Regions from separate parts of the Bradyrhizobium sp. USDA3010 genome, predicted to be linked through region 4. Evidence: predicted binding sites of a transcription regulator. Region 4 holds the regulator's gene; each other region holds the start of a gene.

Region 1 (5,889 bases), on a different contig from region 4:
GCTGGTGGCGCGCGCGCATGCGCCTGAAGTGAGCGAGATCATTCTGGCGCTCAATGCCACGGTCGATGGCCAGACCACCGCGCATTACATCACCGACCTCCTGTCCGAGGCCAATGTGCGGGTGACGCGGCTGGCGCATGGCGTGCCGGTCGGCGGAGAGCTTGATTACCTCGACGAAGGTACGCTATCGGCTGCGATGCGGCAGCGGACGCTGTTCTAGCGCGCGCTCGAAGGCCGGACGCAACGTTGTTTGCCGGGCGATCCTTCATAAGTCGAAAAGATCGCACTGAAACAAAACGATAGGGTGGATGACGATTCGGGGACGGTCATCCACGCTCTGACGAATCAAGTACGGAACCACTGCAAATGACGACACACCGATTCGGCGTACGCCTGGGCGTTGCGCTTCTGGCGGCAACCTTCGCCGCGCCCTGTGCGATCGCGCAGCAGAGCGACGCGCCGCAGAAGCCCGGCAAGATGATCCGGGCCGGCGACGTACTGTCGGGGGAACTCGGCGTCATGAAGGTGCGCGACACCAAGAATCGCGGCAAGCGCGTCGCGACCTACCAGATCACCAGCGAGCCGCGCCGCCTGCCGCCGCCGAACGGTCTCTGCAACCTCGAGACCGGGCCGGAAACCTTTCAGCTGATTCCGACCAACGACGCCCAGGCCGCGCAGCTCAAGAGCCTCTCCGGCAAGGCCATCTCGGTGAAGGTCGACGAGATCGCCTGCGCCAAGGATGCCGGCGAGATGAGCGAAGCCATCGTCACCAAGTGGAGCGTGGTGGCGAAGTAGCTGCGTCAATTGCGGTGTCATCGCCCGGCTTGACCGGGCGATCCAGTACGCCGCGGCTTCTCCGCTGGATTACGAACGCCTCTGGAATACTGGATCACCCGGTCAAGCCGGGTGATGACAGCCTGGCGTCAAATCCTGACCGGCCCCAGCTCGTCAAAATGTCCGCGCCGTTGCAGCCAGGCGAGCAGAATGAAGCTCGGAATGGCTGACGCGGTGCAGACAAGAAAATAGACGAACCACCCTGTCGCATCGGCGATATAGCCACTGCTCGCGGCGAAGACGGTCCGCCCGAGCGCCGCCAGTGCCGTTAGAAGCGCGTATTGTGTCGCTGTGTGCAAGGGGTTGCCGCACAGTGCCGAAAGATAGGCAACGAACGTTACGGTCCCGAGCCCTGCGGTGAACTGTTCAGCCGTGATCGCAAATGTCAGCCACGCAACGTCGTAGCCGACGAGTGCCTGCCACGAGAAGGCGAGGATGGCGACTGTTTGCAGGATCCCGCCGATCCAGAGGCTCTTGCTGAGCGAGAATGAGCGGCAAACGAATCCTCCGACAAAGCCGCCCGCCAGGGCTGCAGCGAAGCCGACGCCCTTCAAGATAGCCGCGAGCTCAACCCTGGAGAAACCCATCTTCAGCGCGAACGTCGTATTCATGGCGGTAGCCAAGGCGTCCGCTAGCTTGAACAGCGTGACGAAGAGCAAGATTGCGATCGCGGCATCCCGTGACAGGAAATCTTTGAGACTGGCGACCGCAACCTCAATGACGCGCCTTCCAGCGACTTCTCCGGTGCCGGCATGTTCCGCGCTAACCTCGACGGATTGTTCCGGCTCGATCGCCAACAAGGTTGCTGCTATCCCGACTGCGATCAGAACGCCCATCACCACAAAGGTCGCGCTATAGGCGTGCTGCTGATCGACGCCCGTGTTCACGATGGCGCTGACGAGCAGCAATGAGCCGGCGCCTGAGACCAATGCGGCGACGCGGTACGCTGCGACGTAGGAGGCCATTCCGGCCGCTTGCTCGGATTTGCCGAGGCTTTCAACGCGGAATGCATCGATGACAATGTCCTGTGTCGCCGATGCCGTCGTCACTAGCAGGGCCGCGATCGCCACCAGCGCGGGAGCTTTGAACGGATCGCAACAGGCGAGCAGAATGATCGCGCCCATGAGCCATAGCTGGGTCAGGATGAGCCATGCGCGACGCCGTCCGAGCAGTCGGCTCAGCACGGGCACATCGAGGGCATCGACTGCGGGGGACCAGAAAACCTTCGCCCAATAGGGGGTGCCGACAAACGCAAACAAGCCGATCGTTTTGATGTTCACGCCGCTTTCGGTCATCCAGGCTTGCAACGTCTGGCCGGCGAGTGAGAACGGCAGGCCAGCAGAAAACCCGAGCAGCATCACAACTAGCACGCGCCGCTGAAAATACACGGCGACCAATTCGTGCCATGAGGCGGCCTTTTGGGGCGGGGGCGCAGTCGCTTCAGGTGCGGTCATGGTCAGTTGTTACCAGATTCGGCCGCAAAAAGACTGTCACCGCCCGGCTCGACCGGGCGATCCAGTATCCCAGAGGCCTATCCGCCGCCACCGGCTATCTCCGGGTAAAGATCAATCCAGTCCGGATTGTCCTTCTCGATCAGGGCAATTTTCCAGGCGCGCGGCCATTTCTTCAGCCGCTTCTCGCGCTTGATCGCGTTCTCAGGATCATCGAATTGCTCGAAATAAACCAGCTTCACCACATCGTATTTCTCGGTGAAGCCCTTGATGAGTTTCAGCTTGTGCTCGCCGACGCGGCGGATGAGGTCATTTGTCACGCCGATATAAAGCGTGCCGCCGATGTGGCTGGCGAGGATGTAGACGTAGAAGCTGCGTGCCCCCAAACTGCTGCCTCTGGGATACTGGATCGCCCGGTCGAGCCGGGCGATGACACCTGATTATGCTGCGCGATCTGCGGTCAGCAACATCACCAGGCACGATCATAGAGAAGTCGTTACCAGATTCGGCCGCAAAAAGACTGTCATCGCCCGGCTTGACCGGGCGATCCAGTATCCCAGAGGCCTTCCGCCGCCGGCGGCTATCTCGGGGGTAGAGCCGGGCGCGCGAGCGCCAAACGACTTCTGAAGGCAACACCTACTCCCCCGCCTGCAGTTTGCGCGGGCCGGGGAACAGCTCGGGCGCGCTGGGTTTCACGAACCGCGGCACCTCGATTGGGGTCTCGGACTTGCTGAAGTCGAGTTCCTCGATGCGGCCGGCGCGCTTCTCGATCTTGTCGGCCGAGATCAGGATCTGCCTGACGTCCTCGTTGACCTGGCCGAAGTGATTTTGCAGCTTGAGCACGCGCTCGCGCAGGCGGCCGAGATCGTCGCCGAGATGCATCACCTCGTTGCGGATCTGGTCGGCGGCGTCGCGGATGCGGGCGTCCTTCAGGATCTGCTGCATCACCTGGATCGCCAGCATCAAGAGCGAGGGCGACACCAGCACGACGCGGGCGCGATAGGCCTTCTGGACCACGTCGTCGAAGCCGTCATGGATTTCGGCATAGACCGATTCCGAGGGCACGAACATCAGCGCGGTGTCCTGGGTCTCGCCCGGGATCAGGTACTTCTCCGCGATGTCGCTGACATGCTTCAGCACGTCGGCGCGCAGCCGCTGGCTGGCGAATTTGCGTTCCTCGTCGCTGCGCGCGTCGTGCAGCGCGGTCATGGCCTCCAGCGGAAACTTCGCGTCGATGCAGAGCGGGCGCTGGTCGGGCAGGAACACGACGCAGTCCGGCCGCTTGCCCGTGGTCAGCGTGTACTGGAACTCGAACGAGCCTTTCGGCATGCCGTCCTGGACGATCGCCTCCATCCGCGCCTGGCCGAAGGCGCCGCGCGACTGCTTGTTGGCGAGCACGTCGCGCAACGTCGTCACCTGGGTGGTGAGCTCGTTGAGGTTCTTGTGCGCGTGATCGATGATGCCGAGCCGCTCATGCAGCACGCGCAGCGAATCCATCGTGTTGCGCGTGGTCTGTTCCATCGATTGGCCGACCCGGTGGGTCACCGAATCGAGCCGCTCGTTGACGGCACGGGCCATCTCGGCCTGACGGCCGGCCAGAGCCTGCCCCATCGCGTCGACCCGCCCCGAGGCCTCGCTCTGGGCCCGTAGCATGTCGGCGAGCCGCTCCTCCAGCTCGTCGGCGCGAATGGCCTGGGCCATCGCGAGTTCCGCGCCGCGCCGGCTGGCGCGCGCGATCACCACGGCGATGGCGAACAGCAGGATCAGCGCCAGCGCGCCAAGGCCGATTAACGCGTCGGCGACACGGACCGGAAGGTCGCCAATCGTGAGGAGAATCTCGTTCATGCCATCAGTTGTAGCCGATTCGGCACCGTCATCGAACGAAAAGGGAACATTTGTGGTAAACACGCCCTTAAATTTCGTGGTTAACGTTGCGTGAAGAAACGTGGTTAAGGCTGCGTTAGCCGGTTCCTGAGCGGATTGACCCCATGAAGTCAGCAGCTTAAATCGCCGCCATGGCATTACGAGAAATCATCATCCTGCCGGACAAGCAGTTGCGTCTGGTGTCGAAACCGATCGAGAAGGTGACGCCGGAGATCCGCAAGCTCGCCGACGACATGCTCGAGACCATGTATGACGCGCCGGGCATTGGGCTCGCGGCGATCCAGGTCGCGCAGCCGCTGCGGCTGATCACCATGGACCTCGCCAAGCGCGACGAGAACGGCGAGACCACGCCGCAGCCGCGGGTGTTCATCAACCCGGAGATCATTTCGCATTCGGAGGAGCTGTCGGTCTACGAAGAGGGCTGCCTGTCGATCCCCGAATATTACGAGGAGGTCGAGCGCCCGGCGCGGGTCCGCCTGCGCTTCACCGACCTCGACGGCAAGCTGCACGAGGAGGATGCGGATGGGCTCTATGCCACCTGCATCCAGCACGAGATCGACCACCTCAACGGCGTGCTGTTCGTGGACTATCTGTCGAAGCTGAAGCGCGACCGCGTTTTCAAGAAATTCGAGAAGGCCGCCAAGCGCGCGGCGGAGTAGGCGTTGCCGGCTCCTCAGACGCGTCATGGCCGGGCTTGACCCGGCCATCCACGTCTTGCTTCGCTGATACGAAAGACGTGGATGCCCGGGGCTTCTGATGCGAGGACGCGCTTCGCGCTTGAGCCCGTGCATAACGGAGCACTCCAAATGCCATCGAGCCCTGTCTGATGCCTCTCCGTCTGATCTTCATGGGCACGCCCGATTTCGCGGTGCCGACGCTGCTGGAGCTGGTGGCCCATGGCCATGAGGTCGTGGCGGTCTATACCCGCGCGCCGAAACCGGGCGGGCGGCGCGGCCTGCAGTTGCAGCCGACGCCGGTCGAGCAGGAGGCGCGCCGCCTCGGCATTCCCGTGCTGACGCCGAAGACCCTCAAGACGCCGGAGGCGCTCGAGGAATTTCGCGCGTTTGACGCGGATGCCGCCGTCGTGGTCGCCTATGGCATGATCCTGCCGCAGGCGATTCTCGACGCGCCGAAGCTCGGCTGCTTCAACCTGCATGCTTCGCTATTGCCGCGCTGGCGCGGCGCCGCGCCGATCAACCGCGCCATCATGGCGGGCGACGCCGAAAGCGGCGTGATGGTGATGAAGATGGATGTCGGCCTCGACACCGGCGACGTCGCGATGGCCGAGCGGCTGCCGATCTCCGACAGCATGACGGCATCCGACCTGCACGACGCGCTGGCGCCGCTCGGCGCCGATCTGATGGTGCGCGCAATGGGCGCGCTGCAGCGTGGCGGGTTGCAGCTGACGAAGCAGAGCGAGGACGGCGTCACCTATGCCGCCAAGATCGAGAAGGCTGAGGCGCGGATCGACTGGAAGCAGCCGGCGCGTGCGGTGCTGCGGCACATTCACGGGCTTTCGCCGTTCCCCGGCGCCTGGTGCGAGCTCTTAGGCGAGGGCGAGCCGGTGCGGCTGAAGATCCTGCGCTGCGAACTGGCCAAAGGCGCGGGCGAGCCGGGCGATGTGCTCGACGACAATCTTGCGATCGCCTGCGGCGATGGCGCGGTCCGGATTCTCGAATTGCAGCGCGCCGGCAAGGCGCCGATGAAGGCGGCGGATTTT
Region 2 (5,889 bases), on a different contig from region 4:
CGACGACGCGTTTGCCCCCGATGCGGGCGGCGATGCGGTCGATCAGCGCCGAGATCTCGTCATTGTCGTGCACTGACGTGTCGAGATCGCGCTGCTGCTGCACCACGATCTCGGTACGCCCCGCGGCAAGACGGATGAGATCGAAGCCGAAGCCGGGATCGAGCGGATCGTTGAGCGCATCGAGCCGCTCGCGGAACAGGCGGTCGATCATCTCCGGCCGTGTCACCGGACGCCCGGTCTCGACCATGATCGCGCGCACTGCGCCGTCGGTGCGGAAGAAGCTCGCTTCCAGCTGCCGCGCGCCCTTGCCCTGCTTCTCCATCGCCGCGACCAGCGTCTTGGCGAGGCTTGAGAGCGTCAGCGCGATCACGGTGTCGGTCGCGATGGGCTCGGGGAAACGCTTCTCGACGATGTAATCGGGCAGCGGCTTGCGCGGGCTGATCGGGGCATCGCCCTGCCCGAGCGCGTGGCCGAGCAGGGTGGTGAAATCGGCACCGAACCGCGCCGAGATCTCATGCGGCGCGCGCGAGGCGACATCGCCGATGGTCTTCAGGCCGGCGCGGCGCAGGCCGGTGGTGACGGCAGGATCGGCGCCGAGCGCCGACACCGGCAGCGGGCCGACCGCCTCCGCCTCCGCGCCATCGGCGATGATCTGCCCCGAGGCGGTGCGCGTCAACGTGCGCGCCGCGATCGAGGTGCCGGCGATCGCCGCACTGACGGCAAAGCCGCGCCGGCTCAGCGCATTGATGACGATCTGCAGCAGCGCGCGCTCGCCGCCGAACAGATGCGCGCAGCCGGTGATGTCGAGGAACAGCCCGTAAGGCGGATCGAGCGCGACCAGCGGCGTGAAGCGGTCGCACCAGTCGGCGATGTCGTTCAGCGTCTTCAGATCGGCGGCGGGGTCTGCATCGTAGACCGTAAGCTCCGGGCAGATCGCCCGCGCATTGGCAAGCGGCAGCCCGATCGACAGCCCGGCCCGCACCGCCGCCTCGTCGATCGCGTGCAGCAGGATCGCGTTGCGGTCCTTTGCGACCACGACGCTGGGGAGATCGCCACTTAACCCATTCGTGAGGGACGCATGAGCGGACGGGTTCCCTCCCCCCTTGCGGGGGAGGGCCAGGGAGAGGGGTAAGCCGCATACGCCGGTGTCCGTGATACCCCTCTCTCCAACTCTCCCCCGCAAGGGGGGAGAGAGCCCTACCACCGCCCGTGTGTCGGTTGGCACAACGGCATGCCCATCAGCTTGCGAGGCGATGTCCCGCGCGAGCTTGCGCTTGATGCGGTCGATGGGCAGGCGTGGCAGCCATAGGCTGAGGATACGCCGACGGTTCACTGAATTGGCACTCATCACATTTCCATTCCATGATCCATCGCCCGACCGGGCCATGACGATTGCGCACGAGTTCGGCCTCGAAGCGCGGCGCGCCCCAGGCGCTTGCGGCATTGCCTGGCGGCGAATGCGCCGCGCGCACGATCCAGCGCGTCTCCGCGGTCGAGGGCATCGGCGTGGCCGCGATCCGCAGCATCAGCGCGGTGACGCCGGAGGCTTGCGCGGCCAAGGTCAATTTGCGGCTGGCGACGAGATCGAGCTGGCGCGCATGGCCCCAGATCTCGAGCACGACCGCGCCGAGCGCATCGCAGGCGAGCGCGTCGGCCGCGGTGCGCAGGCCGCTGTCGACATCGGCGGCACGCACGGTGACCAGGAGGCGCGGATCGAGGCCGAGCTCGGCCAGCCCGCGCATCGACAGCGCGCCGTTTTCGCGGTCGGAAAAATCCTGCCGCACCCAGACCAGCGGCTTGCGCGCTGACACCCGTCCGGCGAGCCCGGCGATGAAGCCGGTCGCCGCGCCGCCTTGATGGCCGGCCGCGAACACCTCGTGCAGCGCGGCCGGTGCAAGCCCGCCGCGCAGCATCGCGTCCGCGCTCGTGTGGCCAAGCGCGATGCGGTTCGGCATCGCCGCCTCCGAGGGCGCCTCGATGCGCGCGATGCTGCCGCGCAGAGACGCAAGCGTACCCGTGCGTGCGCCATTCATTGCGCCGCTCCTTCCACCTGAAAATTTGAGGCCGTCACTGACCAGAACAGAGAACCAGGGACTGGCTCATTTGTTCATGATATGTTCTAATATAAAGCTAACAGGGCCCGCGGAGTCAATCGGATTGGTGAGCCCATCGATTCATGAATGGAATCAATGAGATTCAGCAGCCGCCGAAGCGGACGGGCTCTGCTCTTCCGCAAGTCAGGCGCGCAGGCCCCGAAAATGGCGGCGTGACGGAAACGGAGCAATCGCATGCGTATCATCGTGCTCGACAACGACACCGATTTCGAGGGCTGGCGCAAGGCCGCGCGGCGATTGGCGCTGAATGACGTGAAGCCTGCGGAGGTCACGTGGACCGTACGCAAGGACGACGAGCTGTCATCAGCATCCTGCCTGAATGACTTGCCCGATGCGCCGCAGGCGCGGTTCAACGTGACAGCCATTTTCGTCGAGCTCGCAAAGACCGCGATCCTGCATCGCAATGACGAGCGCTTCGCCCTGCTCTATCGCCTGCTGTGGCGGCTGCGCAGCCACCACGATCTGCTCAGCGTGACTGATGATCCTGACGTCGCCGAGGTCCACGCGATGGCGCGCGCGGTCTATCGCGATATCGACAGGATGCACGCGCAGCTCCGCTTCCGCGAGATCGGCCGCGAGCGGACGGCACATTACCTCGCCTGGTTCGAGCCGGAGCATCGCATCGTCGAGTTCACCGCACCTTTCTTCGCCGGCCGCTTCGCCGACATGCCGTGGTCGATCCTGACCCCCGACGTCTGCGCGCATTGGGACGGGCACGCGATCTCGATCTCGCCCGGCGTCGCCAAATCCGAGGTGCCGAGCGAAGACCGGCTCGAGGAGGTCTGGCGGCGTCATGACAACGGCCTCTTCAATCCCGCGCGGCTGAAAGTGATGGAGATGCCGCAGGCCTATTGGAGGAACCTGCCCGAGGACTCGATCATTAAGCCGCTGATCGAAGACGCCATGCGCATGACCAGCGGCCCCTTCATTGCACGCAAGGCGGCCGCGCCGCTGAAGCTGCAGGATGAGCCGATGGCCCGCAAGCAAACTCACGACATGCAAGCGCGCGACACGATCGCTGCCTTGCGCGAAGAGGCCGCCGATTGCCGCGCCTGCCCGCTATGGAAGGACGCAACCCAGACCGTGTTCGGCGAAGGCCCGCAAGACGCGACGCTGATGCTGGTCGGCGAGCAGCCCGGCGACAAGGAAGATCTCGCAGGCCATCCCTTTGTCGGACCGGCCGGGCAGATGCTCGATCGCGCGCTTGAGGACGCCGGCATCGCGCGCGCCAAGGTCTACATCACCAACGCGGTCAAGCATTTCAAATTCGTGCCGCGCGGCAAGATCCGGCTGCACCAGAAGCCGGGCACACAGGAGATCCGCGCCTGCCGCCAGTGGTACACGCGCGAGCTTGACGCCATCAGGCCGGAACTCGTGGTGGCGCTCGGCGCCACCGCAGCGCAGAGCGTGCTCGGCAAGATCACCCCGATCAACAAGAACCGCGGCCGCCTGATCGATCACGACGGAACCAAGGTGCTCGTCACCGTACATCCGTCCTACCTGTTGCGGCTGCCCGACGAGAAAGCCAAAGCGCTGGAATATCAGCGCTTTATTGACGACCTGAAAATTGCCGCAGATCAGCTGCGCAATGCGGCTCGCGCGGCCTGAGTTGCGCCAAACCGGCGGAACCAGGGACAACACTTCAACGTGAAATTGTTTCTGGACGCTGACAAATGCCTACAACCTTTAATTGATCCGTGGTACTGTGACGTGTTCCAAAGGTATCGGGCGTCATGTTCACGCCATGACGTACCTGAGGCGGGCGCGCTGCGCGGTTTGCTAGCCCCGATCGTGCGGCGCGCCACCTCATCTCGCAATCCTCCCCTCCTCAGTCACCTGCTCGCAGCACGCGCCGGATTTCTGGTTATTTGAATTCCTGGTTGCCAGGATTTCCGGTGACCTCGATTCCCGGTGGCGTGGCTTCGCGGGCCCGACCTCTCGCTGCCGGCATCCTCGCCTTCCGCATGTCTCGCTCCGCGAAATCCGGACGAGTGACTTCAGTCACGATCATTGCGCAATCGGTGATCGTCTGTTGCTGAAGATTGCCACGAGGCCGCGAAGGCTCGTGGACCTTCAATACGTTGCACAACAATTCCGCAGGATGTCCACCGTCATGGGGGGCCGGTTCATTTCACGGGGCGGATTTCAATTGCCTGTCATATGCATCGATCAAAATCGGAGGCATTGGGACAGGAGTTTACCATGAGCGATATGGCGTTACCCGGCTCGATCGAGCCCGCCCTGAAAAAGGGTCCGGACCTCGACAAGGGCTTCCACCCCATGACGGGGATCATTTATTTGGGCGTGGTCGCAGCCGCGCTGCTGTTCGTTGCCTACAGCATCTATGCCGACGTCGACGCCACCGGCACGCGCATCACGTCGTTCCTGCCCTACATCATGCTGTTCGTCGCGCTGCTGATCGCGCTCGGCTTCGAATTCGTCAACGGCTTCCACGACACCGCCAACGCGGTCGCCACCGTGATCTACACCCGCTCGCTGCCGGCGCATATCGCCGTGGTCTGGTCGGGCATGTTCAACCTGTTCGGTGTGCTGCTCTCGAGCGGCGCCGTCGCGTTCGGCATCGTGTCGCTGCTGCCGGTCGAACTGATCCTGCAGGTCGGCTCCAGCGCCGGCTTTGCGATGGTGTTCGCGCTCTTGATCGCCGCCATCATCTGGAATCTCGGCACCTGGTGGCTCGGCCTGCCGGCCTCGAGCTCGCACACCCTGATCGGTTCGATCATGGGCGTCGGCATCACCAACGCGCTGCTGCGCGGCCGCGACGGCACCTCCGGTGTTGACTGGTCGCAGGCGACCAACATCGCCAAGGCGCTGCTGCTGTCGCCGCTGTTCGGCTTCGCGCTCGCCGCCGGCCTGCTCTACATCCTCAAGATCGTGCTGGCGCGCGCGACGCCCGCGCTGTTCGGCGAGCCGGTCGGCGACCAGCCGCCTCCGTGGTGGATCCGCGGCATCCTGATCCTGACCTGCACGCTGGTCAGCTTCTTCCACGGCTCGAACGACGGTCAGAAGGGCATGGGCCTGATCATGCTGATCCTGATCGGCACCGTGCCGACCGCCTATGCGCTGAACCGCGCGCTGCCCGCGAGCCAGATCGAGCAGTTCGCCGCGCACTCCACCTCGGCCAGCAAGGTCATCGAAGGCAAGGCCGCCGGTTACAACGTGATCGGCAATCCGCGCCCGGCCGTAACCAACTATGTCGCGCAGCACCAGATCAACGAGGGCACCTATCCGTCGCTGGCGGTGCTGGTGCGCGACATTGGACAGCAGGTCGCCCAGTATGGCTCGCTGGCCAAGTTCCCGGCCGACGCGGTCGGCAACACCCGTAACGACATGTATCTGGCGTCCGAGGCGATCCGCTTCCTGATGAAGGACAAGGAAGCCGACCTGACCGCCGCCGATGTCGCCACGCTGAACGAGTACAAGGGCTCGCTCGATGCCGCGACCAAGTTCATCCCGAGCTGGGTGAAGTTCGCCGTCGCCATCGCACTCGGCCTCGGCACCATGGTCGGCTGGAAGCGCATCGTCGTCACCGTCGGCGAGAAGATCGGCAAGACCCACCTGACCTACGCGCAGGGCGCCTGCGCCGAGATCACGGCAGCCGCGACGATCGCGGCGGCCGACGGCTACGGCCTGCCGGTCTCGACCACGCATGTGCTGTCGTCAGGCATTGCCGGCACCATGGCCGCCAACGGCTCCGGTCTGCAATGGGCGACGATCCGCAACATCGCGATGGCCTGGGTGCTGACCCTGCCGGCCG
Region 3 (5,889 bases), on a different contig from region 4:
GATCACTTCACGCTGGGCGAGCCGAAGCGGGAGCCGCTCAACGGCTTCGACGTCGTGCTGCTGCGGCAGGACCCGCCGTTCGATCTCGCCTACATCACCTCGACGCACTTTTTGGAGCGCATCCATCCGAAGACCCTGGTCGTCAACAATCCGGCCAGCGTGCGCAACGCGCCGGAAAAGCTGTTCGTGATGAATTTCCCGCAGCTGATGCCGCCGACCCTGATCTCGCGCGACCTCGACGAGATCAACGCCTTCCGCGACCAGCACGGCGCCGTCGTCATGAAACCGTTGCACGGCCATGGCGGCGCCGCGGTTTTCCGCGTGATGCCGCAGGACATGAACTTCGGGTCGCTGTTCGACATGTTCTCGGTCACCTTCAGGGAGCCCTGGGTGATCCAGCGCTTCCTCCCCGAGGTGAAGCATGGCGACAAGCGCATCATCCTGGTCGACGGCGAATTCGCCGGCGCCGTCAACCGCGTGCCGGCGGCGGACGATCTGCGCTCCAACATGGTGCGCGGCGGTGCGGCCAAGGCGACCGAGCTCTCCGATCGCGAGCGCGAAATCTGCGCCACACTCGGACCGGCGCTGCGCGAACGCGGCCTGCTGTTCGTCGGCATCGACGTGATCGACGGCAATCTGACCGAGATCAACGTCACCTCGCCGACCGGCATCCGCGCCATTCAGCGGCTCAATGGCCCCGACGTCGCAGCGATGATCTGGGATACCATCAAGAAGAAGCGCGCCGCGAAATAATCCTCTTCCCTTGTGCGCTGCACATGCAGGTTGAGCTCTAGCCAGAGTTCGACCGCGCTGCCGTTCGCCTTATTCTTCTTGCCAGCTTGCGCAGGCGAAGGCAGCATCCTGTTGCCTGCGTCAGGTCAAGCGGCGGGCCAATGCGGGCGACAACGCGAAAATCTCATAAAAATCTTGGAGGAAGACGTTATGACGCTCAATGTCTCACGACGATCCTTGCTCGCGCTCGGTGCCGGTCTCGGCGCCAGCACACTGCTCGGCGGCACCGCGCAGGCGCGCGCGCCCAAGCTCGGCACGCAGACACCCTATTGGCACCGCTTCGTTCTCGGCGATGCCGAAGTGACGGTCGTCTCCGACGGCCCGCTTCCGCTCGGCGATCCCTCCGGCACCTTCACCGGCGTGCCGAAGGAAGAAGTGAAGAAGATGCTCTCCGACAATTTCCTCTCGCCCGACAATGTCGTGCTCGAGCAGAACTCGCCGATCGTCAACATGGGCGACAGACTGATCCTGTTCGATACCGGCATGGGCACCTCGAAGGCCTTCGGTCCGACCACCGGCCGGCAGCAGAAGAGCATGCAGGAAGCCGGCATCAAGCCGGAGGACATCGACGCCGTCGTGCTGTCGCACGCGCATATCGATCATATCGGCGGCATTGTCGGCGCCGACGACAAGCCGCTGTTCCCGAATGCGCAGTACTACATCGCGCAAAGCGATCTCGATTTCTGGACCGACGAAGGCAAGATGGGCAGTCCGTTGAAGGACTTTGTGGTGCACGCCCGCAAGAACCTGCTGCCGGTGCGCGACCGCATCGTGTTCTTCAAGGACGGCCAGGAATTCCTGCCCGGCGTGCAGGCGATCGCGGCGCCCGGCCACACCGTGGGCCACACCATCTTCATGGTCAGCTCGGGTGGCAAGTCCTTTGCCTTCCTCGGCGACCTCTCGCATCACGCGGTGCTGCTGCTGGAGCGGCCGCGGATGGAGTTCTCCTACGACACCGATCCGAAGCAGGCGGCGAACTCACGGGTCAAGCTGCTCGAGATGCTGGCCGCGAACAAGACGCCGGTGATGTCCTACCACTTCGCCTGGCCCGGCTACGGCCATGTCGCCAAGGCCGGCGAGGGCTTCCACTACTATCCGGAACCGATGCAGATGACGCTCTGACGGCTGATCATCCGGGGACGGCGCGCGTCGCCCCCGGATGTTCCCTTAATGTTCTTGCGCTGGGCAATCCGCTCCGCTACCTTGGGTGGCGGAAGATAGGGGCAGCATGGTCCAGCGGGTTTCCACCGTCGCATTCGAGGGGATCGAGGCTCGCGCGGTCGACGTGCAGGTGCAGGTCGCGCCGGGATTGCCGGCGTTCGCGATTGTCGGCCTGCCCGACAAGGCGGTGTCGGAGGCGCGCGAGCGGGTGCGCTCGGCGCTGATCGCCTCCGGCCTCGCGCTTCCCGCCCGTCGCATTACCGTCAACCTCGCGCCGGCCGACCTGCCCAAGGAGGGCAGCCATTACGACCTGCCGATTGCGCTCGGCCTGATGGCGGCGATCGGGGCGATCCCGCCGGATGCGCTCAGCGGCTTCACCGTGCTCGGCGAACTCGGGCTCGACGGCTCGATCGCGCCCGTGGCAGGCGTGCTGCCCGCGGCGATCGGCGCCAATTCGCGCGATGAGGGATTGATCTGTCCGGCCGCCTGCGGCTCGGAGGCCGCCTGGGCAAGCCCCGACATCCAGATCATTGCGGCGCACTCGCTGATCCAGATCGCCAATCACTTCAAGGGCACGCAAGTGCTGTCGCGGCCGCAGCCGAAGGTGCATGAGCGCGAGGAAGCCTTGCTCGACCTGCGCGACATCAAGGGCCAGGAAAGCGCAAAGCGCGCGCTCGAGATCGCGGCCGCCGGCGGACACCATTTGCTCATGATGGGCTCGCCCGGCGCCGGCAAGTCGATGCTGGCGGCGCGGCTGCCCTCGATCCTGCCGCCGCTGTCGCCGTCGGAGCTGCTCGAAGTCTCGATGATCGCCTCCGTCGCCGGCGAGATCCGCGACGGCGCCCTGACCGCGCGGCGCCCGTTCCGCAGCCCGCATCATTCCGCAAGCATGGCGGCGCTGACTGGCGGCGGCATGCGCGCCAAGCCCGGCGAGATCTCGCTCGCGCATCAGGGCGTGCTGTTCCTCGACGAATTGCCGGAGTTCGATCCGCGGGTGCTGGATTCGCTGCGCCAGCCGCTGGAAAACGGCGAGGTTTCGGTGAGCCGGGCCAACCATCGCGTCACCTATCCGGCGCGCTTCATGCTGGTCGCGGCGATGAACCCGTGCCGCTGCGGCCACGCCTATGAGCCCGGCTATTCCTGCAAGCGCGGCCGGCTCGACCGCTGCACTGCCGACTACCAGATGCGGATCTCCGGGCCGCTGATGGATCGCATCGACCTGCGGATCGAGGTGCCTGCCGTCACCGCGGCGGATCTGATCCTGCCGCCGCCGGCGGAGGGCTCGGCCGAAGTCGCCGCACGCGTCGCGGCCGCGCGCGACATCCAGCTCGCGCGCTACGCTGCCGCCGGCATGCCGCATGTCCGCACCAATGCGGAAGCGCCGAGCGCGCTGCTCGAAACCATCGCGCAGCCTGATGCGCATGGCCAGAAGCTGCTCCGCGAGGCGGCCGAGACCATGCACCTCACCGCGCGCGGCTATCACCGCGTGCTGCGGGTGGCGCGCACGCTCGCCGATCTCGACAACGCCGAGACGATCGGCCGGCTGCACCTCGCCGAAGCGCTGTCCTATCGTGCATTGGCCGACGATTTGCGCCGCGCGGCGTGATCTCCCCCGTTTCCGCCCGGTGCCTGCCGCGTCAACGCGACAGTAACCACTCTCATTTACGCTCCGCAAACCATAAGCACCGCGATCCGCGGCAGACTTGGGTCGAGCGAGTTGTGTCATGTTGCGTATGAAGGTTTTGGCCTCGGTGGTCCCCCTTGCCGTGGCCGCGGTGTTTGCCCGCGCTGAATTCCTGCCGGGCCCCCGGCCCTGCATCGAGGTCGGCGGCGCCACGATGCAGATCGCATCGGTCCCCTGGCAGGCGCGGCTTCACGTCAGCTTCACCGACGACCCCCGCCTTGCCACCGTCCGGGTCCGGGTCGCCGACAGCGCCGAGGCCGCCGACTTCACGGTGATCGACGACATCGACGAGGCCGAGACCGGCGCCTGCGAAGGCAACGCCGTGCCGCAGCTGATCGGGATTTCCAGCGCGCCGACCGCAACCGGCCCCGTGATCTATCTTTCCCATGACGGGCCGTTCGATTACCGCGTCTACGTGCAGTCGAAGACGTTCTCGGTGCGCGATGCCGCGGCCCTGATCGTCAGCGCCCGCGGCGGACACCGCCGCTTCGAAGCGGCATCGCTGGCGCCGCACACACGCTTCCAGGGCCAGACAATGGCGGAGTTAACCCCCCGCTAACCCTGTTCCGAGGGCGGCGCGAAACGGCCACCAACCTCAAGCACTTTTCAAGGTGGCCGACGCATCGTCATCGCCAGATCGGGCACTCTCAGGACCACCATTGATGGGGCGTTTCTTCCGGATCAAGTTGCGCCTTCGCCGCTTCCTGCGACGCCATTCCTGGGTCGCGACGATCGTCCGTTCCTTCACGATCTTCTCCGTCGCATTCGGCGGCGCCTTCGGGTTCATTTCCGGCGCCCTCTCGCAACACAGCGGCTACGATCCCAATACATTCGCGATCGGCGTCAGCTTCCTGTTCGCGCTCGCCTGTCTCTGGATCGTGACGCTCGGCATCCGCCTGCGGCTGATGCGCAGAAGGTTGCGCACCATCGTCATGCACAATGAGGCGATGGCCGACCGCAACTGGGAACTGCAGGAGGCCGAACAGCGCGCCTCCGCCCTGTTCGAGGCGCAGGACGATTTGATCGTGCTGCGCGACCTTGACGGCCTCATCACCTACGCCAACGACGCCTATTGCGCGCTGGCCCAAATCCCCCGCGGCGAATTGATCGGCAGCACCGCCACCCTCAAGGTGCTCGAGCAGGGCGACACCGCGCTCGAATCCAATGGCACGCGGGTCTACGACCAGAAGATCGAGGGACCGCTCGGGCCGCGCTGGATCGCCTGGCGCGAGGGCCTCGTGCGCAACGATGCCGGCGCGCCGGCCGAGATGCAGAGCGTCGGCCGCGACGTCACCGACCGCACCGAGAGCGAGCGCGCGCTGGCCGAAGCCCGCGATCAGGCCGACGCCGCCAACCGTGCCAAATCGCGCTTCCTTGCGATGGCGAGCCACGAGATCCGCACGCCGCTGAACGGCATCATCGGCATGAGCGGACTGCTGATGGACACCCAGCTGACGCCGGAGCAGACGACCTACGTCAAGGCGGTCAAGACCTCAGGCGACGCGCTGCTCGCGCTGATCGAGGAGCTGCTCGACTATTCCAAGATCGAGGCCGGCAAGATCGATCTCGAGCACCGCGCCTTTGCACTGTCCGGCTTGATCGAGGACATCACCGAGCTGCTGGCGCCGCGCGCGCAGGCCAAGGGTATCGAGATCGCCGCCTATGTCGACGAGCGGCTGCCGATGCAGGTGACCGGCGACGCCGCGCGGCTGCGCCAGGTGCTGCTCAATCTCGCCGGCAACGCCATCAAGTTCACCGCGACCGGCGGCGTCGCGCTGATCGTCGAGCCCGGCATCTGGCCGAACGAGATCAGCTTCCTGGTTCGCGACACCGGCATCGGCATCGCACCGGAAGCGCAGCAGCGCATCTTCCGGGAGTTCGAGCAGGCCGACGACCGCATCGCGCGCAGCTATGGCGGCACCGGCCTCGGCCTCTCGATCAGCGACCGCATCGTCAAGCGGATGGGTGGCCGGATCTCGCTCGCAAGCACGCCGGGCGCAGGCTCGACCTTCGAGGTCTCGATCCCGCTCGCCGCCGCCGACACCGGCGAGGCCAATGGCTTCACGGCGCCCGACCTTGCCGGCCAATCCATCATGCTGGTCGCACCGCACAGCATCGAGGCTTCGCTGATTTCGCGGCGGTTGCAGCGCTGGGGCGCGCAGACCTGCATCGTGTCGGATGCCGATGTCGCAGAGGCATTGCTGCCGGAGCGGAGCTGGCACACCGTCCTGATCGATCACACGCTCGGCACG
Region 4 (5,889 bases):
CATGCCGAGCTGCTCAGCCATTTCCGCACCGTCTTCCTGTCCTCGACGATCGGGTTTCGGAAACCCGACGCCGAGGCCTACGATCATGTGGTAAAAGCCATCGGCGTGCCGGCGTCGCGGATCCTGTTCTTCGACGATCTGGCTGCCAACATCGAGGGCGCGCGGGCGCGCGGCCTTCATGCCATCCACGTGACATCGACGGATGACGTGGCGAGGGCTCTGACTGCACTTGGTCTTGAACATTTGGATTGAAGGAGCTCCGAGCGTGGCCCTGATGCCGGTTGCCGATGCCCTGTCCGCTGTCCTCGCCGGCGCCGAACCGCTGCCGGAGGAGATGGTCGCGCTCGATGCCGCCTACCACCGCACCCTGGCGCGCGACCTCGCCGCCCGGCGCACCCAGCCGCCGCAGCCGATGTCGGCGATGGACGGCTATGCCGTGCGTGCGGCCGACGCTGGTGATCTGAAGGTCCGGCTCAGGGTGATCGGCGAAGTCGCCGCCGGCCGGCCGTTCGAGCGCACGGTCGGCGCCGGCGAAGCGGTGCGGATCTTCACCGGCGGCGTGATCCCCCATGGCGCCGACGCCGTCATCATTCAGGAAGACACCGCCGTCGACGGCGACCACATCACGATCACGGAGCTAGCTGCCGCCGGACGGCACATCCGCCCGGCCGGCGTCGATTTCCGTGAAGGCGACGTGCTGCTCGCGGCCGGCAGCCGCCTCTCCGATCGCGCGCTGTCGCTGGCGGCCGCCATGAACCATCCGGAGCTCGCGGTGCACCGCCGTCCCAAGGTCGCGGTGCTGGCGACCGGCGACGAGCTGGTGATGCCGGGCTCGACGCCCGGCCCCGGCCAGATCGTCTATTCCAACGGCTATGCGCTGCGGGCGCTGGCGCGCGCCGAAGGTGCCGAGACCGTCGATCTCGGGGTTGCCGCCGACACGGTGGAAGCCACCACCGCCGGCATCCGCCGGGCGCGCGAGACCGGTGCCGACATCCTGATCACGACCGGCGGCGCCTCGGTCGGCGACCACGACCTGGTCAAGCAGTCGCTGGAGGCCGAGGGCGTCGAGATGGCGTTCTGGCGGATCGCGATGCGGCCCGGCAAACCGATGATGCATGGCCGGCTCGGCGCGATGCGGGTGATCGGCCTGCCCGGCAATCCGGTGTCCTCCTATGTCTGCGCCTTCCTGTTTCTCGTGCCGTTGATTCGGGCGCTGAGCGGCCGGAAAGCGATTCACCATCGCCGCGCGAGCGCATTGCTCGGCCGCGACCTCACCGCCAACGACCAGCGCGAGGACTATCTGCGCGCTCGCCTCGAGGAGCGCGAGGACGGCACGCTGATCGCAACGCCTGTCACGCAGCAGGACTCGTCGCTGCTCGGGAATCTCGCTGCGGCACGGGCACTTCTCGTGCGTCCGCCGTTTGCGCCTGCCGCCGTCAAAGGCAGCGAATGCGAGATCCTGACGCTGCCTGAGTGACAGCGCAGTTTGGATCGCTTGAGCGCTCACCGGATGCGTTCACCGGAAATTAAGTGGTTGCGGAACACATATCGAACATATAGTGTCCGTTCATGATTTGTTTCGAGTACTGGTGTGTACAAATGGGAGGCCGCGAGGGAGCGCTTGTGATGAGCACCGTGCTCCTGAGGTCAGGCCCCGCCTGAAAAGTCTCGGAATCGAACGACGCTACCAACCGGGGGAATACTCGAGATGCTCACGCGCAAACAGTACGAACTTCTGCGTTTCATCAATGAACGTCTGAAAGAGGCCGGCGTACCGCCCTCCTTCGACGAGATGAAGGATGCGCTCGACCTGCGCTCGAAGTCCGGAATCCACCGCCTGATCACTGCACTGGAGGAGCGCGGCTTCATCCGCCGCCTGCCCAACCGCGCCCGCGCCATCGAAGTCATCAAGCTGCCCGAGCTCTCGGCCGGCGGCGGCAACGGCCGCCGCGGCTTCACCCCGAGCGTCATCGAAGGCACCCTCGGCAAGCGCACCAGCACGCCGCCGATCGCCGAGGACGACGGCAACCGTCCGGTCGCGGTCCCCGTGATGGGCCGGATCGCTGCCGGCACGCCGATCGAGGCGCTGCAGACCCGCAGCCACACCATCAGCGTGCCGCCCGACATGCTCGGCTCCGGCGAGCACTATGCGCTGGAAGTGCGCGGCGACTCGATGGTCGACGCCGGCATCCTCGACGGCGACATGGCGCTGATCCAGCGCAACGACGTCGCCAATACCGGCGACATCGTGGTGGCGCTGATCGACGAGGAGGAAGCCACCCTGAAGCGCTTCCGCCGCCGCGGCGCGTCGATCGCGCTGGAGCCGGCCAATACCGCCTATGAAGTGCGCATCCTGCCGCCGAACCGGGTCCGCATCCAGGGCAAGCTGATCGGCCTCTATCGCAAATACTGATGGCGGCAAGGAACGAGCGACACATCGGATCGTTCCTTGAATGATAGCGTAACGTGCGGCCTACCCGATGCGCTCCGATACCTCTCACGCAGCGTCGCGTGTTTGTGATCGGGAGCGTTGGGCGACCAGTCGTACAATCGCCCAGAAACGAGGAGACACTCGTTCGCTATCGTCCACTCTGGTAGAGGCCCTATGCCTCAAGGAGAGGCACGGGTCGCTACCTCGATTTGAGGAGCCATCCGATGTGTGACTATAGTCTGCACGCCGTGGCGTCGCGCCCCGCCATTGTTGGAGAGACGCTGATCACCACGACTTTCCGCGGGACGTCGACCCGCGGCTTTGCTTCGGAGACCGATCCCACTGTCGCGGTCTGCATGCTGCCGGGCACCGAGCTCGCTTTCGCCGAGAACGTTCGCTACGACAGCCGCTGGATCTGGACCAAGACGATGAACTTCCGCGTCGGCGTGTTCAACGAAGTCGAGCCCGACGTTCCCGATCGCCATCATGACGCGGTCGAATTCCCCGACGGCAGCCATGTGCTGGTGACCCAGCTCGTCGAGGGACAACGCGTCAGCGTGCTGCAATTGCCGGCACTGCATCCGCCGGTCGAGCAGAAGCCGAAGGTTGTGGAGCGGCGGCCCTCCGCATTTGCGTCGCTGTTTTTGGGTTGAACGCATCGTCGCCGCGGAATGAGCTGTCCGGCGGCGGGTGACCTAAGCGATTTCGAGCGACCCCGGACGCCGGGTTCCGGGGCGCGGCTGGAGAATTGCGTCGGCGCGCGCCTTGGCGCATCATCGGGCACGGAGGACGTGCGTGGTGGTCGACAAGGTCACATGGCAAAAGGCCGGACGCGTCACGGAGCCGGGCCGGTATATGTTCCGGTTCGGCTGGCTGACGGTGACGGCTGACGACCTGAAGGTCTGGGAGCAATTCCCCGAGGCTTCCTTCACCCTCGTCAAGAAGCCCGACGCCGGCCCCGACTCCGACGAATACCACCTCGGCCTGTTCGAGCTGCCCACCGGCACCTCGCTCGATCCGGGCTAATCCTCGGCCTGCAAATCGGTCTCGGCCGGCGTCGTATCGACGGCGGGCCGCGGCGCGCTGGCGGGCGTGCGCAGCGTCGTCTCGCTCTCGCTATCGCCGGGAACCGCCGGCGACCACGGCCGGTCGATCCCGCCGGGCTTGACCGCATCGATGGCATAGCCGTCCCTGATGCGCCGCAGCACCAGCGCGCCGTGGCGCCGCAACCGCTCGGCATCGATCACCGAAGCCGCGCAATCCTTCGGCGCCGGACGCGCGCTCACGATCAGCGCCGCACGCTCGCAATCGTCGGCCAATGCCTCCGGCCGGCTCGCCAGCGCGACGAAGGCGCCGCGGGGACCTTGCGTCACGCAGCCGCTCGGATCGCAAGAGACACCCTCACCGAGCGATGCGTCGGTGGCGATCCGCGCATCGGCATCCGCCGCCAGCCACTCCTTCACGAGAAAGGCATCCTTGGCGCTGTGCATCAGATGCAGCCGCCCGTCGCCGCCCCGCACCGCGACGTTGCGCCCGTCGGCAGAGACCAGCACGTCGGGCTGCGGCACCCGCACCGCCCAGACCGAAGCCACCACCAGCAGCATCGCACCCGACCAGCGCAGCGGCGAACGCAGCAATCCGAGCAGGATCAGCCCGGCGCTCGCCAGGATCATCGGTCCGACGCCGAACGCCGCCATCCGACCGACTGCGCCGGGGAGCGCTGCGACCCATTGCGTCACCAGGATCATCCAGTCGATGCCGAACCCCATGATCGCCCAGAACACGCCGTCGAAGCCGAACGGCATGGCGAGCAGCCCGAGCAGGCCGGCCGGCATCACGACCGCCGACACAACCGGCATCGCCGCAAGGTTCGCCAGCAGCCCGTAGGGCGTCACGCGATGGAAGTGGAATGCGGCGTAGGGCGTGGTCGCGAGCCCCGCCACCAGCGAGGCCAGCATCAGCATCGTGAGCTCACGCCCGCCCCACAGCGCAAGGCGCGCGGTCGCCGAATGATCGGGCGACGCCAGCAGGTTCGGCAGCCCGATCTGCACCAGCGCCACCAGCCCCAGCGTCGCCGCAAACGACATCTGGAAGCTCGGATGCACCAGCGCCTCCGGCGCGATCGCGAGCACGATCAGCGCCGCCACCGCCAGCGTGCGGAAGGTGATCGCGCGGCGGTCGACGATGACAGCGATCAGCACCACGGCCGTCATGAAGAACGACCGCTGGGTCGCGACCTCCGCTCCCGACAACAGGAGGTAGAACGCCGCTGCGACAAGCGCAGCCGCCGCCGCCCATTTCTTGATCGGGTGTCCGGCCGTCAGCGCCGGAAACAGCGCAAGCAGCGCGCGGATCGTGAAGAACACGACGCCGGCGACCACGGCCATGTGGTAGCCGGAAATCGACAGCACATGGCCGAGCCCCGAGATGAACATCGCGTCGTTGACGGGCGTCGTGATCGCATCGCGCCGGCCGGTGAGCAGCGCCGTTGCGATCGCGCGCTGATCGCCATCGAGCGTGGTGCGGATGCGTGCGTCGATGGCGTCGCGCAAGCCCTGCATGAAGGCGGCATAACGCAGCGCGAGGCCGCCGCTCGCCGATGGCTCCCTGGTCTTCACCGCGCCCATCACGAAGCCGGAGGCGCCGATACCCTGGAAATAAAGGTCGCGGCCGAAATCGTAGGAGCCCGGTCGCTGCGGCCCGAGCGGCGGCATCAGCCGCGCCTTCAATTCGACGAAGCTGCCGACCTCGGGCGCGGTGCCCTTCTTGACCGAGAGCCTGACGCGCTCGAGTTTCGGGACCTCGCGCTGGCTTTCCATCGACACGACGCGCAGCACGAAGCGGTCGGTCTTCTCCCTGACGTCGCGTGTCTCGACGAAGCCGGTCAGCGCCACGGAAAATATCGGCCGCGCCAGCACGCCGTGGGCGATCCGCTCGGTCTTCCATGTCGCGGTCGCAAAGCCCGCCGCGACCGCAGCGAGCATCACGACGGCGGGAAACACGCTGCGCCGGCGCAGCAGCAGTGCCAGCAGGCAGAGCGCGATCGCGACTGACGCCGCGACCGACAGCACCGGCTCGTGCTCGGCCGCGAAATAGAACGCAATCCCGGTGCCGAACGCCACCGGCACCCACGGCAACAACCGCCCGGCCCCCGTCTCCGCGCGCACCCAATGCCGCAATGTCTCGACGAGTGGCCGCCAGATGCCGGCGCACACAGGAATATAGCCGCCGACCGGCGCAGCCGCGCGCGGCGGCCACGTCCCCGCGTAGCCGCGTCTGCCGCCCGGCGTCGTGCCCTGCTCCGCCATTCCGCTCGCGATCCCTGCCGGGGGCAAGGCTAGCGGAAGCTGCGACCTGATCGCTAGCGGAACGGATCAAGAACACGGGACCGGCCAGCCGGGATACCAGGACCGACCTGCGTCACGGCTCCCGGCGGCAGGCCGCCGCCGGTGCCTGCG

Evidence for each region. Region 4 encodes LexA, which represses DNA repair genes until DNA is damaged. Its sites were predicted from a motif close to TGTTCNNNNTGTGTTCNG; they were not measured.
Region 1: the regulator LexA is predicted to act here: its motif matches at 4,162-4,179, upstream of AC066Y_RS02685 (DNA recombination protein RmuC).
Region 2: the regulator LexA is predicted to act here: its motif matches at 2,105-2,122, upstream of AC066Y_RS22870 (ImuA family protein).
Region 3: the regulator LexA is predicted to act here: its motif matches at 1,953-1,970, upstream of AC066Y_RS20505 (YifB family Mg chelatase-like AAA ATPase).

What each region holds. Positions count from the first base shown of each region.
Region 1 covers NZ_JBWJZD010000001.1:604,982-610,870, reverse strand. The annotation lists gene recR (recombination mediator RecR) at 1-220, shown strand, start outside; gene AC066Y_RS02700 (hypothetical protein) at 367-795, shown strand; gene AC066Y_RS02695 (AmpG family muropeptide MFS transporter) at 924-2,288, opposite strand; gene AC066Y_RS02690 (GIY-YIG nuclease family protein) at 2,366-2,671, opposite strand; gene AC066Y_RS02685 (DNA recombination protein RmuC) at 2,922-4,130, opposite strand; gene def (peptide deformylase) at 4,301-4,828, shown strand; gene fmt (methionyl-tRNA formyltransferase) at 4,996-5,889, shown strand, end outside.
Region 2 covers NZ_JBWJZD010000015.1:86,499-92,387, forward strand. The annotation lists gene AC066Y_RS22865 (Y-family DNA polymerase) at 1-1,348, opposite strand, end outside; gene AC066Y_RS22870 (ImuA family protein) at 1,239-2,033, opposite strand; gene AC066Y_RS22875 (UdgX family uracil-DNA binding protein) at 2,289-3,722, shown strand; gene AC066Y_RS22880 (inorganic phosphate transporter) at 4,317-5,889, shown strand, end outside.
Region 3 covers NZ_JBWJZD010000012.1:182,016-187,904, forward strand. The annotation lists gene gshB (glutathione synthase) at 1-753, shown strand, start outside; gene AC066Y_RS20500 (MBL fold metallo-hydrolase) at 943-1,914, shown strand; gene AC066Y_RS20505 (YifB family Mg chelatase-like AAA ATPase) at 2,021-3,559, shown strand; gene AC066Y_RS20510 (hypothetical protein) at 3,678-4,196, shown strand; gene AC066Y_RS20515 (PAS domain-containing hybrid sensor histidine kinase/response regulator) at 4,300-5,889, shown strand, end outside.
Region 4 covers NZ_JBWJZD010000002.1:477,025-482,913, reverse strand. The annotation lists gene AC066Y_RS05345 (HAD family hydrolase) at 1-252, shown strand, start outside; gene AC066Y_RS05340 (molybdopterin molybdotransferase MoeA) at 266-1,477, shown strand; gene lexA (transcriptional repressor LexA) at 1,709-2,413, shown strand; gene AC066Y_RS05330 (hypothetical protein) at 2,656-3,084, shown strand; gene AC066Y_RS05325 (hypothetical protein) at 3,230-3,457, shown strand; gene AC066Y_RS05320 (ComEC/Rec2 family competence protein) at 3,454-5,739, opposite strand.